One region of the Azoarcus sp. Soil_N_20 genome, then DNA from elsewhere that is predicted to be linked to it. Evidence: riboswitches for the same ligand, from Rfam matches in the RefSeq annotation. Region 1 holds a riboswitch; the other holds the start of a gene.
What was found. A riboswitch is a leader RNA that binds a small molecule or an ion and turns the genes downstream of it on or off. The one in region 1 is predicted to bind cobalamin.

Region 2: linked by a shared signal. The riboswitch ahead of AC3A35_RS09255 (ZrgA family zinc uptake protein) and the one ahead of AC3A35_RS00545 (TonB-dependent receptor domain-containing protein) in region 1 are both predicted to bind cobalamin.

The regions. Positions count from the first base shown of each region.
Region 1 is NZ_JBDGKX010000001.1:100,660-106,122, forward strand. It holds gene rfaE1 (D-glycero-beta-D-manno-heptose-7-phosphate kinase) at 1-77, opposite strand, end outside; gene cobC (alpha-ribazole phosphatase) at 246-797, opposite strand; gene AC3A35_RS00530 (adenosylcobinamide-GDP ribazoletransferase) at 782-1,552, opposite strand; gene cobT (nicotinate-nucleotide--dimethylbenzimidazole phosphoribosyltransferase) at 1,560-2,606, opposite strand; gene cobU (bifunctional adenosylcobinamide kinase/adenosylcobinamide-phosphate guanylyltransferase) at 2,661-3,209, opposite strand; cobalamin riboswitch at 3,276-3,512, shown strand; gene AC3A35_RS00545 (TonB-dependent receptor domain-containing protein) at 3,641-5,449, shown strand; gene AC3A35_RS00550 (TonB-dependent receptor domain-containing protein) at 5,460-5,463, shown strand, end outside.
Region 2 is NZ_JBDGKX010000003.1:420,306-425,768, forward strand. It holds gene AC3A35_RS09245 (AMP-binding protein) at 1-1,334, opposite strand, end outside; gene AC3A35_RS09250 (DUF2189 domain-containing protein) at 1,767-2,546, shown strand; cobalamin riboswitch at 2,670-2,938, shown strand; gene AC3A35_RS09255 (ZrgA family zinc uptake protein) at 3,015-3,551, shown strand; gene AC3A35_RS09260 (hypothetical protein) at 3,574-4,038, shown strand; gene AC3A35_RS09265 (DUF2149 domain-containing protein) at 4,035-4,391, shown strand; gene cobN (cobaltochelatase subunit CobN) at 4,388-5,463, shown strand, end outside.

The DNA of each region.
Region 1 (5,463 bases):
TGCCAGTAGCGATCGAGCATGACATCGCCGACGATGACGAGGCGGCCGGCAGAGAAGTCGGGCAGGGAGATGGGCATGTAGGCGCGGCAAAGCGTTGGAAAGGCGGCGATTATCCCACGAAGGGCGCGAGGCGAGGACAGCGACCGCGTTGTCGTCGACACGCGGCCGGTGGCGGCGGGCGCGGTCGGTGACGAGGGCGGGCGTTGCACTTCGGGTCCAGGGCGGTTCGGGCCCCGGCCGGGCGGCTAGCGATTGAACCACCTGAGGGTCACGCCCCAGGCCTCGACATCGAGCCGTGTGACCTGGCCGCAGGCGAAGTCCAGTCCCAGCCAGCGCTCGGCCGGCAGGCCGAGAAGGTGGCCGGCGAGCGCGCGCAGCGGGCCGCCGTGGGCGACGATCACCACCGGGTCGACGGGGTCGGCGGTGCGCAGTTCGTCCAGCCACTGCAACACCCGTGCCGACATGTCGCGCGCGGACTCGCCGCCCGGGGCCCGGAATCCAACGGGATCGCGGGCCCACTCGTCGATCGCCGCGCCGATGTCGTCGAAGCGGCGACCTTCCCAGTCGCCGAAGCTGATTTCCTGCAATCGCGGATCGAGCTGCGGGGTGCCGAGCGCTTCGGCGAGCAGGCGGGCGCGGGCAAGCGGGCTGGCATGCAAGGCGAAGCGCGCCGGCAGCAGCGGGCGCAGGCGGTCGGCGACCGCCGCTGCGGATTCCGCGAGGCCGACATCGGACTGACCGTAACACACGCCGGGCGGCACATCCGGCCGGGGATGACGAATCAGATGGAGTTCCATGCGACCAGGATGCCGAGATAGCAGGCGAGTTCGGTGACCTGCTGGGTGGCGCCGAGGAGGTCGCCGGTGTAGCCGCCGAGCCGGCGCAGGAACACGCGCGCGGCCCATGCGGTGACCGCGATCGTCGCTCCCGTGGCGCACAGCGCCTCCAGCGGTGCGAGCAGCGCCAGCGGCAAGAGCCCGAAGGCGCCGGCGATGGCGAGCTCCGGGGCGCTCAGGCGGCGGGCGAGCGGCTTCGACTTGGAGCTCTCGTCGTCGCGCACATAGGGCAGCAGGTGGATCAGGCTGGTCGAGGCCAGGCGCGACAGCGGATGCGCCACGAGCAATGCCACCGCCACCGCGGGGTCGCCGTGAGCGCCCAGCTCGATCAGCGCCACCATCTTGGCCGCCAGCATCAGCACCATGCCGACCGTGCCGTAGCTGCCGATCCGCGAATCCTTCATGATCGTCAGCACCTGCGCCCTGCTCCAGCCGCCGCCGAGGCCGTCGCAGCTGTCGGCCCAGCCATCCTCGTGAAAGGCGCCGGTGGCACGGATGGTGACCGCCATCGACAGGATCACCGCCAGTGCGGCGGGCAGCAGCAGCGCGAGCGCAAGATAGCTGAGCGCGCCGATCGCGCCCACCACCCAGCCCACCAGCGGGAAATAGCGCGCGGCGTGATTGAGCCGTTCCGGCGACCACGGCACCCAGGCCGGCACCGGCAAGCGGGTGAAGAAGCCGAGCGCGGTGAAGAAGAGTTCGAGCTGGTAGCGCATCGGGAGCTCAGGCCTTGCCGCTGACCCCCGCCGATTCGAAGCTCGCCATCTCGCCGAGGAAGTTGACTGCGGCCTGTACCAGCGGGAAGGCGAGCGCGGCGCCGGTGCCTTCGCCCAGGCGCAGGTCGAGTTCCATCAGCGGCTCGACTCCGAGGTGGGCGAGTTGCAGGGTGTGGCCGGGCTCCTTCGAGCGGTGGGCGAACACGCAATAGGGCAGGATGTCCGGCGCGATGCGCTGGGCTACAAGCAGCGCGGCGGTGACGATGAAGCCGTCGATCAGCAGCACCATGCGCTTTTCCGCGGCGCCGAGCATGGCGCCGGCCATCATCGCGATTTCGAAACCGCCGTATTCGGCAAGTGCGGCGAGCGGGTCGGCCGGGCGGCCGCCGCGGGTCAGCGCCTGCTCCAGCAAGGCCAGCTTGCGCGCGAGCCCGGCATCGTCCAGACCGGTGCCGCGGCCGGTGACGATGGCGAGGTCGGCGCCGCCGGTGGTGCCGATCAGGCAGTGGGTCAGCAGCGAGGCGGCGGCGGTGTTGCCGATGCCCATCTCGCCGAAGCCGACGCAGTTGCAGCCGTTGGCGGCGAGCGCATAAGCCAGTTCGCGGCCGCGGGCGAGCGCGGCGTCGCGCACTTCGGCCGCCATCGCCGGCTGCTCCAGGTAGTTGGCGGTGCCGGGGCCCATCTTGGCGCCGATCAACCCGGGGCGCTGGCCGAAATCGTGATTGACGCCGGCGTCGATCACGGTGAGTCCGAGTCCGAGCTGGCGGCTGAACACGTTGATCGCGGCGCCGCCGGCAAGAAAGTTCTCCACCATCTGCCAGGTCACGTCCTGCGGGAAGGCCGACACCCCGGCGCGGGCCGCGCCATGGTCGCCGGCAAACACCATGATGTGCGGCTGGCGCAGTTCGGGGGCGAGGGTGTGCTGGATCAGGCCGATCTGCAGCGCCAGCGCCTCGAGGCGTCCGAGGGCGCCAGGCGGTTTGGTCTTCTGGTCGATCTTGTGTTGCAGCGAGCTGGCAAGGGCGTGGTCGGGAGCGCTGATCCGGAAGTGCATGGCTGTCCTGCGAGGGCGGTGAGAGGCGGGCGCGGCGGATGGTAGCACGGCGGGTCAGCCGCCCTTCAGCATCAGCGGCAGGCCGGCGGCAACGAAAACCACCCGTGGGCATGCGGCCGCGATCGCCTGGTTGAGGCGTCCGGCCTCGTCGCGGAACAGGCGGCCGAGCGCACTGTCTGGCACCAGTCCGAGGCCGACTTCATTGGCGACCAACAGGATTCTGCCGGGCAAGGTCGGCAGGGCAGCGAGCAGGGCGTCGCGTTCGCGGCCGAACAGCGGCAAGGCATCGGCGGTGGCGGCGGGGGGCAGCTTCTCGGCGCCGGTGAGAAGGTTGCACAACCACAATGTGAGGCAGTCCACGATCACGCAGCGATCGGCTGCGGCCTCGCGGCGCAGCGCCGCGGCCAGTGCGACCGGGGTCTCGACGGTGCGCCACTGCCGCGGACGGTCCGCCTGGTGGCGACGGATGCGGCTGGCCATCTCCTCGTCACCGGCTTCCGCGGTGGCGATCACGGTGACGGCGAGGCCCGATTCACGTGCGCGCTGTTCGGCATGGCGGCTCTTGCCGGAGCGGGCGCCGCCGAGGATGAGTTCGCAGGTCATTGGTGGTATCGATTTTGCAGTGCACGACAAGGCCGGACACGGTATCATCCGCCCCCACTGCCCCGAAAGGGGTAGCGCGTTTGTGGTGCCCGGAGGCGGTTCTCGCCCGAGGGTTAAACGGGAAACAGGTGAGCGTCGCTTCTGGCGCGCAATGCCTGTGCTGCCCCCGCAACGGTAAGTGAGCGTAAGGCGCATCGAAAAGCCACTGGGTGTCGTTTGCCCGGGAAGGCGATGCGTCGGGTCCGGTCGATTCTGACCGGCACCGCTCATGAGCCCGGATACCGGCCCAAATGCGAAATGGCGGATGTGTCGCGGGGTGGCGACGACGGGTGCAGGCGGCTTGCGGCTCTCTTCGGTTCTCTCCCTGGCATGTCCTTGGCAATCGCTTCACGCGGTGCGGGGACGCAAACCGTGGGGCCGGGAGAAAATCAGTGAGAATCCGTGTTTCTTGTGCCGCACTCGCGGCAGCGATGGTCGTGCCCCTGCAGGCAGCGGCCGAAACCGAACTGGACAATGTCGTCGTTACCGCCAGCCGTCAGCAACAGCGTGCCGATGAGGCCCTTTTCAGTATCGACGTGATCGGGCGCGAGCAGATCGAGCGCGCCGGGCACAGCACGCTCATCGAACTCCTGGCCTCGCAGGCCGGTATCCAGGTAAGCAGTACGGGTGGCCCGGGTGCAAACACGGGTGTATTCATCCGTGGCGCCAATTCCGGGCATACGCTGGTGCTCATCGATGGCATGCGGGTCGGTTCCGCCACCACCGGACAACCCTCGCTGGAGGTGATTCCGACCGCCCTCATCGAGCGCATCGAGATCCTGCGCGGACCGGCGAGCGCGCTTTATGGTTCGGACGCGATCGGCGGCGTGATCCAGATCTTCACGCGCAAGGGCGAAGCGGGCTTCCATCCGAGTGTCCGTGTCGGTGCCGGCACCGAGCGCACCTATACGCTCGGCGCGTCCCTCGCCGGAGGGGAAGAGCGCTTGCGCTACAGCCTGTCGGCGGGACGCGACCGGACCGATGGCTTCAATGCTCGTCCGCAGGTCTCTACCGCAGCGGACCTCGATCGCGACGGTTTCCACAACGACTACCTGAGCGCTTCGGCTGCGCTGGGCCTGCGCGAGGACGACGAGCTCGGGCTCACGCTGTTTCATTCCGAGGGGCGCAACTGGTTCGACGCCGATCAGCCGTTCAACTCCTATGTGGACAAGGGCCTGGACAGCGCGGGTGTCTACCTGCGCAACAAGCTCGCGGACGCGTGGATCAGTACGCTGCGCCTCGGCACTAGCGAAGACCGCTCGCACACCCGGTCCACGTCGGCGCCGGCCGACCGGTTCGACACGGTGCAGACCCAGTTCATGTGGCAGAACGACATCGCCGTGGGGGGCGGTTCGCTGCTCGCAGCTTATGAGCACCTCGAGCAGCGCATCGATACCACGGGCACCTTCGAGCGCGACCGGCGCCTGGTGAATTCGGCCTTGATCGGATGGGGCGGACAGTTCGACAAGCATCACCTGCAAATCAACGCCCGTCACGATGACAACTCGCAGTTCGGCGGCAAGACGACGGGTCTGATCGCCTACGGCTACCAGTTTCTGCCACAGTGGAAGGTACGTGGCAGCGTCGGGACCGCATTCAAGGCGCCGACCTTCAACGACCTGTATTTCCCGCTCGCCTGTTTCCCTCCGTTCGGCTGTTTCGGCGGCAATCCGGACCTGAAGCCCGAGGAGTCTCTCAATCGCGAGCTTGGCGTGGTCTGGGAGCACGACCGGTTCAGCACGCATGCGACCTACTACGACAACAGGGTGGAGAACCTCATCCAGTGGGGCAACACGCCAGAGAACGTCGGCAAGGCCAGGCTGAAGGGGGTGGAGTGGGGCGCGAGCGCCATGGTGTTCGATTACCGAGTGCGGGCGACGATCGATCTGCTCGATGCGAAAGACGAGGACACCGGTGAACGACTCATCCGGCGGGCGAAACGCAGCGCATCGCTGGGGATCGACCGCAACATCGGAAAATGGACCTGGGGTGTGGAGTGGCGCGGGCAGAGCGCACGCGAAGACGGGCAGCGTCTGAGCGGGTACGGCATCGTCAACGCCTGGCTCCATCACGCCTTGACGCCCGAACTGCGGCTCGAGTTGCGGGCGAACAACGTGTTCGACAAGGAGTATCAGCTTGCCCGCGGGTTCTCCACGGCGGGGGCCAGCGCTTTCATCGCCGTTCGTTACGCGCCGCGCTAGGTGTTCACTCATGA
Region 2 (5,463 bases), on a different contig from region 1:
CGGTCAAGCTGCACCCCGCGACCCGGTGGCGATATCGCCAGTCCCACCGTACATTCGGCGAGACCATAGACCGGGGTGAGAATTTCGCGCCGCAGTCCGTAAGCGGCAAAGGCAGTGGCAAAACGCGCCATCGAATCCGGGCTCACCGGCTCGGCGCCATTGATCGCCAGCCGCCAGCTGGACAGATCCAGCCCCTCCAGTGGCTGGTCGGACAAACGCCGAACGCAGAGGTCGAACGCAAAGTTGGGGGCCGCGGTCACCGTGCCGCGATGGTGATGGATGGCCCACAGCCAACGCTCGGGTCGGGCCAGAAAATCCAGCGGCGACATCAGTATCAGCGGGCAGGCGTAGTAGAGGCTGCCCAGCCACGCGCCGATCAAGCCCATGTCGTGGTAAAGCGGTAGCCAGCTCACCGCGACATCGGTCGAGGTCAGCCCGATCGCGCTCCCCCACGCACGGATGTTGCCAAGCAAGTTGCGATGGCTGAGCATCACGCCCTTCGGGTCGCCCGTCGATCCGGAGGTGTACTGGATCAGTGCCAGCTCGTCGCCATCGGCAGGCATGCGCGACATCGGCGCGGCATCGAGATCGGCAGGCGTCAATACGCGATCGAGCGCCGGCGCCAGACCTGCAAGCATGCGCGCGAGCGGGCGAACCTGATCGAAGGTGATCAGCACGCGCGCCTCGCAATTGCGCAGGATGCCGGCCTGTCGCCGCAGATGGTCCTCGAGTTGGGCCGGCCGTGCCGGCGGATAGATCGGCACCGGCACGGCGCCGGCAAACAGGATTCCGAAGAAGCTGCGGAAGAAATCCAGCCCCGACGGCAGCATCATCGCCACGCACTGCCCCGGCCGGATGCCGACGCGCATCAGTGCCGCGGCAACCCGTGCGGCGGCATCGGCGAGTTGCCCATAGCTCAGGGCCTCGGTCTCGTCCGCGCTGCGGTAGAAGGTGACATGTATGCGGTCGGGGTGGCGGGCCACATGCCAGTCGAGCACCTCGACCAGGGTGGCGGCGTCCGCCGGAACGCCCTCGGCCTGTTCCGGGATCGCCAGCCGCACACCCGCAAGCGCCGAGCGGGCGGACCGATGCCCAGCGTTTCCGATCGCGTCGATGAGCTGTCGTGGCGTTTCGGCCGCCCCCAGCACTTCCGCCGGGAGGCGGACGTCGAAGCCGCGCTCCACCCGCGCCAGCAGTTCGACCCGGGCAAGGCTGTCCAGACCCAGATCGCGGTCGAACAGACTGTCGAGTCCGGCCCGCGTCTGCGAACGCGGCTGCAGCTCCCGCAGCAAGTCGTCGACGAGGCTCAGCAGGCGGGCAACATCGTGCGGCAAATCGGATCCTGATCGTTCCGACACGTTCATGCCTCCGGTATTCGACGGTCGCTGCAACCAAGGTAACACCCGGAGGAGACGCGCGCGTGATCGCGACTTCGATACCCGGACGCAACTTCCCTGCGCATCGGACGCCCGCCAGCCCGGTATCCCTGCGGCCTTCGCCGCGGGTGGCCTGCCCTACGCCGGCTACATGCAGTGCTCGGGGCGGGCAGCAGCCCACGCCTCGTAGACGGACACCTCTCATCCGGACGAGTTCTGCCGCCCGCCGAATGTGATTTCGATCAAGGCAGCTGCGGCCGGCGCCGCCCACAATCGACATGAAACGGAATCGTCACCGGCCGCACGGTCGCGCGATTCATGACCCAATCACCCACTCGCGCATCGTGCCGGACGGATGCGGCCTCCGGTGTCGACCGAGGATGCTCTGCCATGTCCGAACCCGCTCCCGAACACCCGAAAAGCAGACCGGCCGCGCGATCGCTGCAGCCGGCGCAGGTCAGTCTGGCCGACCTGTGGTCGTCGATCGCGGTCGGGATGGCTCAGTTCCGCGCCGTGCCGATGTTGAGTGCGGCCTACGCGGCCGTGTTCGTCGTTCTGGGCGGCATGCTGTTTCTGGTCCTCGACGCGGTGTCGATCGCGCCGCTCAGCCTCTCACTGGCGGGTGGATTCATGCTGGTCGGGCCGATACTGCTGGCCGGTTTCTTCTCGGTTTCGGACGTCCTTCACGCCGGCGGGAAGCCGGTGGCCGCCGACATCCCGCGTGGGTTCCGGCGCATGCCGCGAGGCGGCTGGGTCGTCTCCTTCGTATGCGCGCTGCTGTTCCTGATCTGGCTCACCGATGCGGGAACCCTCTATGGTTTCATGGTCGGTCACGAGCCGATCGGGTTCGCCCGCATGTTGCCGGCCGACGCGCGGGTAAGCGATTTCATCCTGTTCAGTTCGATCATGGGTGCGGTGCTGGCCTTCATTCTGTTTACCATCTCGGCGTTCTCCATCCCGCTCATCCACGACCGGCGCGCCGACCTCGTCTCCGGCGTCGTCGCCAGCGTCCGCGCAGTGTTCACGCGTTTTCCGGTGATGATGTGCTGGGCCGTGGTGCTTGCGGTGGTGATCATGATCAGCGCATTGGTGCTGCCGCTGCTGCTGATCACCCTGCCGGTGATGGCCTACGCCAGCCGGGCCTTCTACTTCAGGGTCTTTCCGAAGTAGAAAGCCCGGATTCGCGGCAACTGCTCCGGACGAAGCCATTCGCCGGCGATGTCCGGGCCTTGCGCGACGGTAGCAACGCGGTGGCGGGCGAACCGGACACGGCTGACACTCGGTCGGCATTCGGCTAACATCAGGCCCGTTGGTGCTCGTGCTTCCTTTCCGGGAGCACAGTTCAACGGGAAGCAGGAGTCTCGTCCCCCCGGCCTCGAACGGCTGCGCGGGGCGGGATAACCTGCGCTGCCCCCGCAACGGTAAGCGGCCAGGCCCGGAATTCGATGTCCGGGCCACTTCCATCACCCAGCCACTGGAACCGGGATCGATCAGATCCGCCCGGGAAGGCGATGGAAATGTGTGCCGCCAGCCCGGATACCGGCCAACAAGGCTGTTGCGGTTCGCCTGACGAACCGCAACCTTGTGCCCACGCACTGTCGGGGAAGACAGTGAGGGCGACTTTTCGAGTTCATCACCATGACCATCCGACCCGGCCGTTCGCCGCTGACGGCGCTCGCCTGCGCCGTGGCCGTCGCCACCGTAACCACTGTCGCAACGCCCGCCTTCGGCCACGGCGACCACACCCATGGGCACGCCACCCTGACCCTCGTCATCGAGGGCGATGTACTGAGGGGCGAATTCAACTTCCCGCTGGAGAGCCTGCTCGGGTTCGACTACCCACCGAAGACCCCCGCGCAACAGCAGACCCTCGATCTCCTGAAGGGCCGTCTCGGCGAACTCGACAAGTTCATCGAGCCCGCTGCCGAAGCGGCCTGCACCGTCGCCCGCTCACAGCTTGCACCGGATCTCGCGACCGCGGACCGATCGGCGGACATTGCCAACATCGTCTATGCGTTCGAGTTCGAATGTGCCCGGGTGTCCGCGCTGCAATCGATCGTCTTCTCCGCGTTCGGTAACCATGCCGGGCTCAAGCAGCTGAGGGTCAGCCTGAGCGCACCGGCCGGCCGCAAGACCGTCACCGTAAGGCCGAAGTTTCCGGCCATCACCTTCTGACCCCCGTCACCGGAAACCGACAATGATAGAAGCAAGCTTTCTGCAGATCGCCCAAGCCCTGCTGTGGCCGGTACTCACCCTCGTCGCGCTTGCCTTCACCTACGCCCTGTGGGTCGCCGGCAGGACCCTGATGGAAGGCTGGCAACGCTGGCGCCTGCCCGACTATGCCTGCCTGCCCGGTGACGCCGGGTATTCGATGGAAGAACTGGAGATGCGGGTACTGCGCCAGATCGAGCCATTGCGGCTGCTGAGCCGGGTCACGCCGATGCTCGGACTGATTGCGACCATGATTCCGCTCGGCCCCGCGCTGCAAAGCGTGGCCACCGGCCAGGGGCACGAAGCGTTGGCGGTATTCAGCGGCGCCTTTGCCGGCGTGGTACTGGCGCTGGCAGCGGCTTCGGTCGGCCTGGTAGTCTATTCGGTGCGGCGGCGCTGGCTGCTGGCCGAATTGCTGTCCATCCGCAAGGCCCGTGAGGTGCGGGCATGAGTCTCAAGCATCTGAAGGTGCTCGACGAGGACGATGAAGATCCGATGCTGTCGGCCGTCAATCTGGTCGACGTGTTCCTCGTGCTGGTGGTCGCCCTGCTCGCTGCAGTGGCGGCGAGTACGCGCCAGACCGCCCCTCCCGACCCCACCCGGGTGCACAAGGCGGGCGAGCCGGACATGGAGATCGTGGTCACCGAGCAGGGACGCGAAGTCCGCTACAAGGGCAGTGGAAGCGTCAGCGATGGCAAGGGCGTGCGTGCCGGCGTTGCATACCGCCTGCACGATGGCAGCATCATCTATGTCCCCGAGGATGGTGCCGCGGGCGAGAAACCGGGCGCAGGTGACGACCGATGAACACGCTGCTCCGGCTGCTGTGCATCGCCCTCTGGTGCGCGAGCGGCAACGCCCTCGCCCGCGACCTGCTGTGGGTGACGGCGGACATCACTCCTGCCGCGCGCAGCGCGATGATCGAACGTCTCGGTGCTGCGGCAGGATGGACGGTCCGCCACCTCGACCATCCGCTGCGTGACACCCCGGGGCAGGCCGCGGAACAGCGCGAAGCCATGGCCCGGGCCCTGACACAGGCCGACCTGGTGTGGGTCGATGTGCCTCACGCAAGCGCCCATGCCCGGCTGCACAAACTCTTCGGTTCCATGCTCGACGCCCACGCGGCCAGTCATCCCGAGCGGGTGGTATGGATCAGCGCCGAAGTGCCGGCAGCTCCGGCCGACCGTGCGGCACGGCGTATGGACGAGTATCTGCGCGCGGGGGGCGAAACCAACGTCCGCCACGCGTTCACGCTCGCCTCCGCCGCCATCGACCAGGCTGCGGTGCCGGATCTGCCGGCTCCGCGGCGGTGGCCCGCGCGCGGCCTCTATCATCCCGATGCGCCGGACTTCTTCGACAACGCCGACGCACTGGCGGCCTGGCAAGGCACGGTCCCCCGCTACAGCGACCAACCCGCAGTCGCGGTGCTGGTGCATCGCTACCATTTCATCAACGGCGCCACCGACTGGCTGGACGACTGGCTTCGGCGGTTCGCGCACCAGGGCCTCTTTGCCTATGCGGTGTTCGGCCAGCAGGTCGATGGCGCCGGACTCGCGGCCATGCTGGAGCAGGACTCCGCAGCCGCGGCCCCCACCCCGCACCCGCGATTGATCGTGGTCCATCAGCTCACCCCGCAGGCCGCCGCACTGCAGCCGCTGTTCGAGCGCTGGGCCACCCCGGTGCTGGCGACCCAGCCCTACCGCCAGGGCGATCAGGCGGCGTGGGAACAGGACGCCGCAGGGCTGTCGCTCGGCGACACCCCGTTCTATCTGGTCCAGCCCGAGGCCGCCGGTGCGATCGATCCGCTGATGGTGGTCACCCATGCCGACCGGGGCCGACGCACCGTGCTCATCGAGCGCCAGGCCGACGCGGTGGTGGC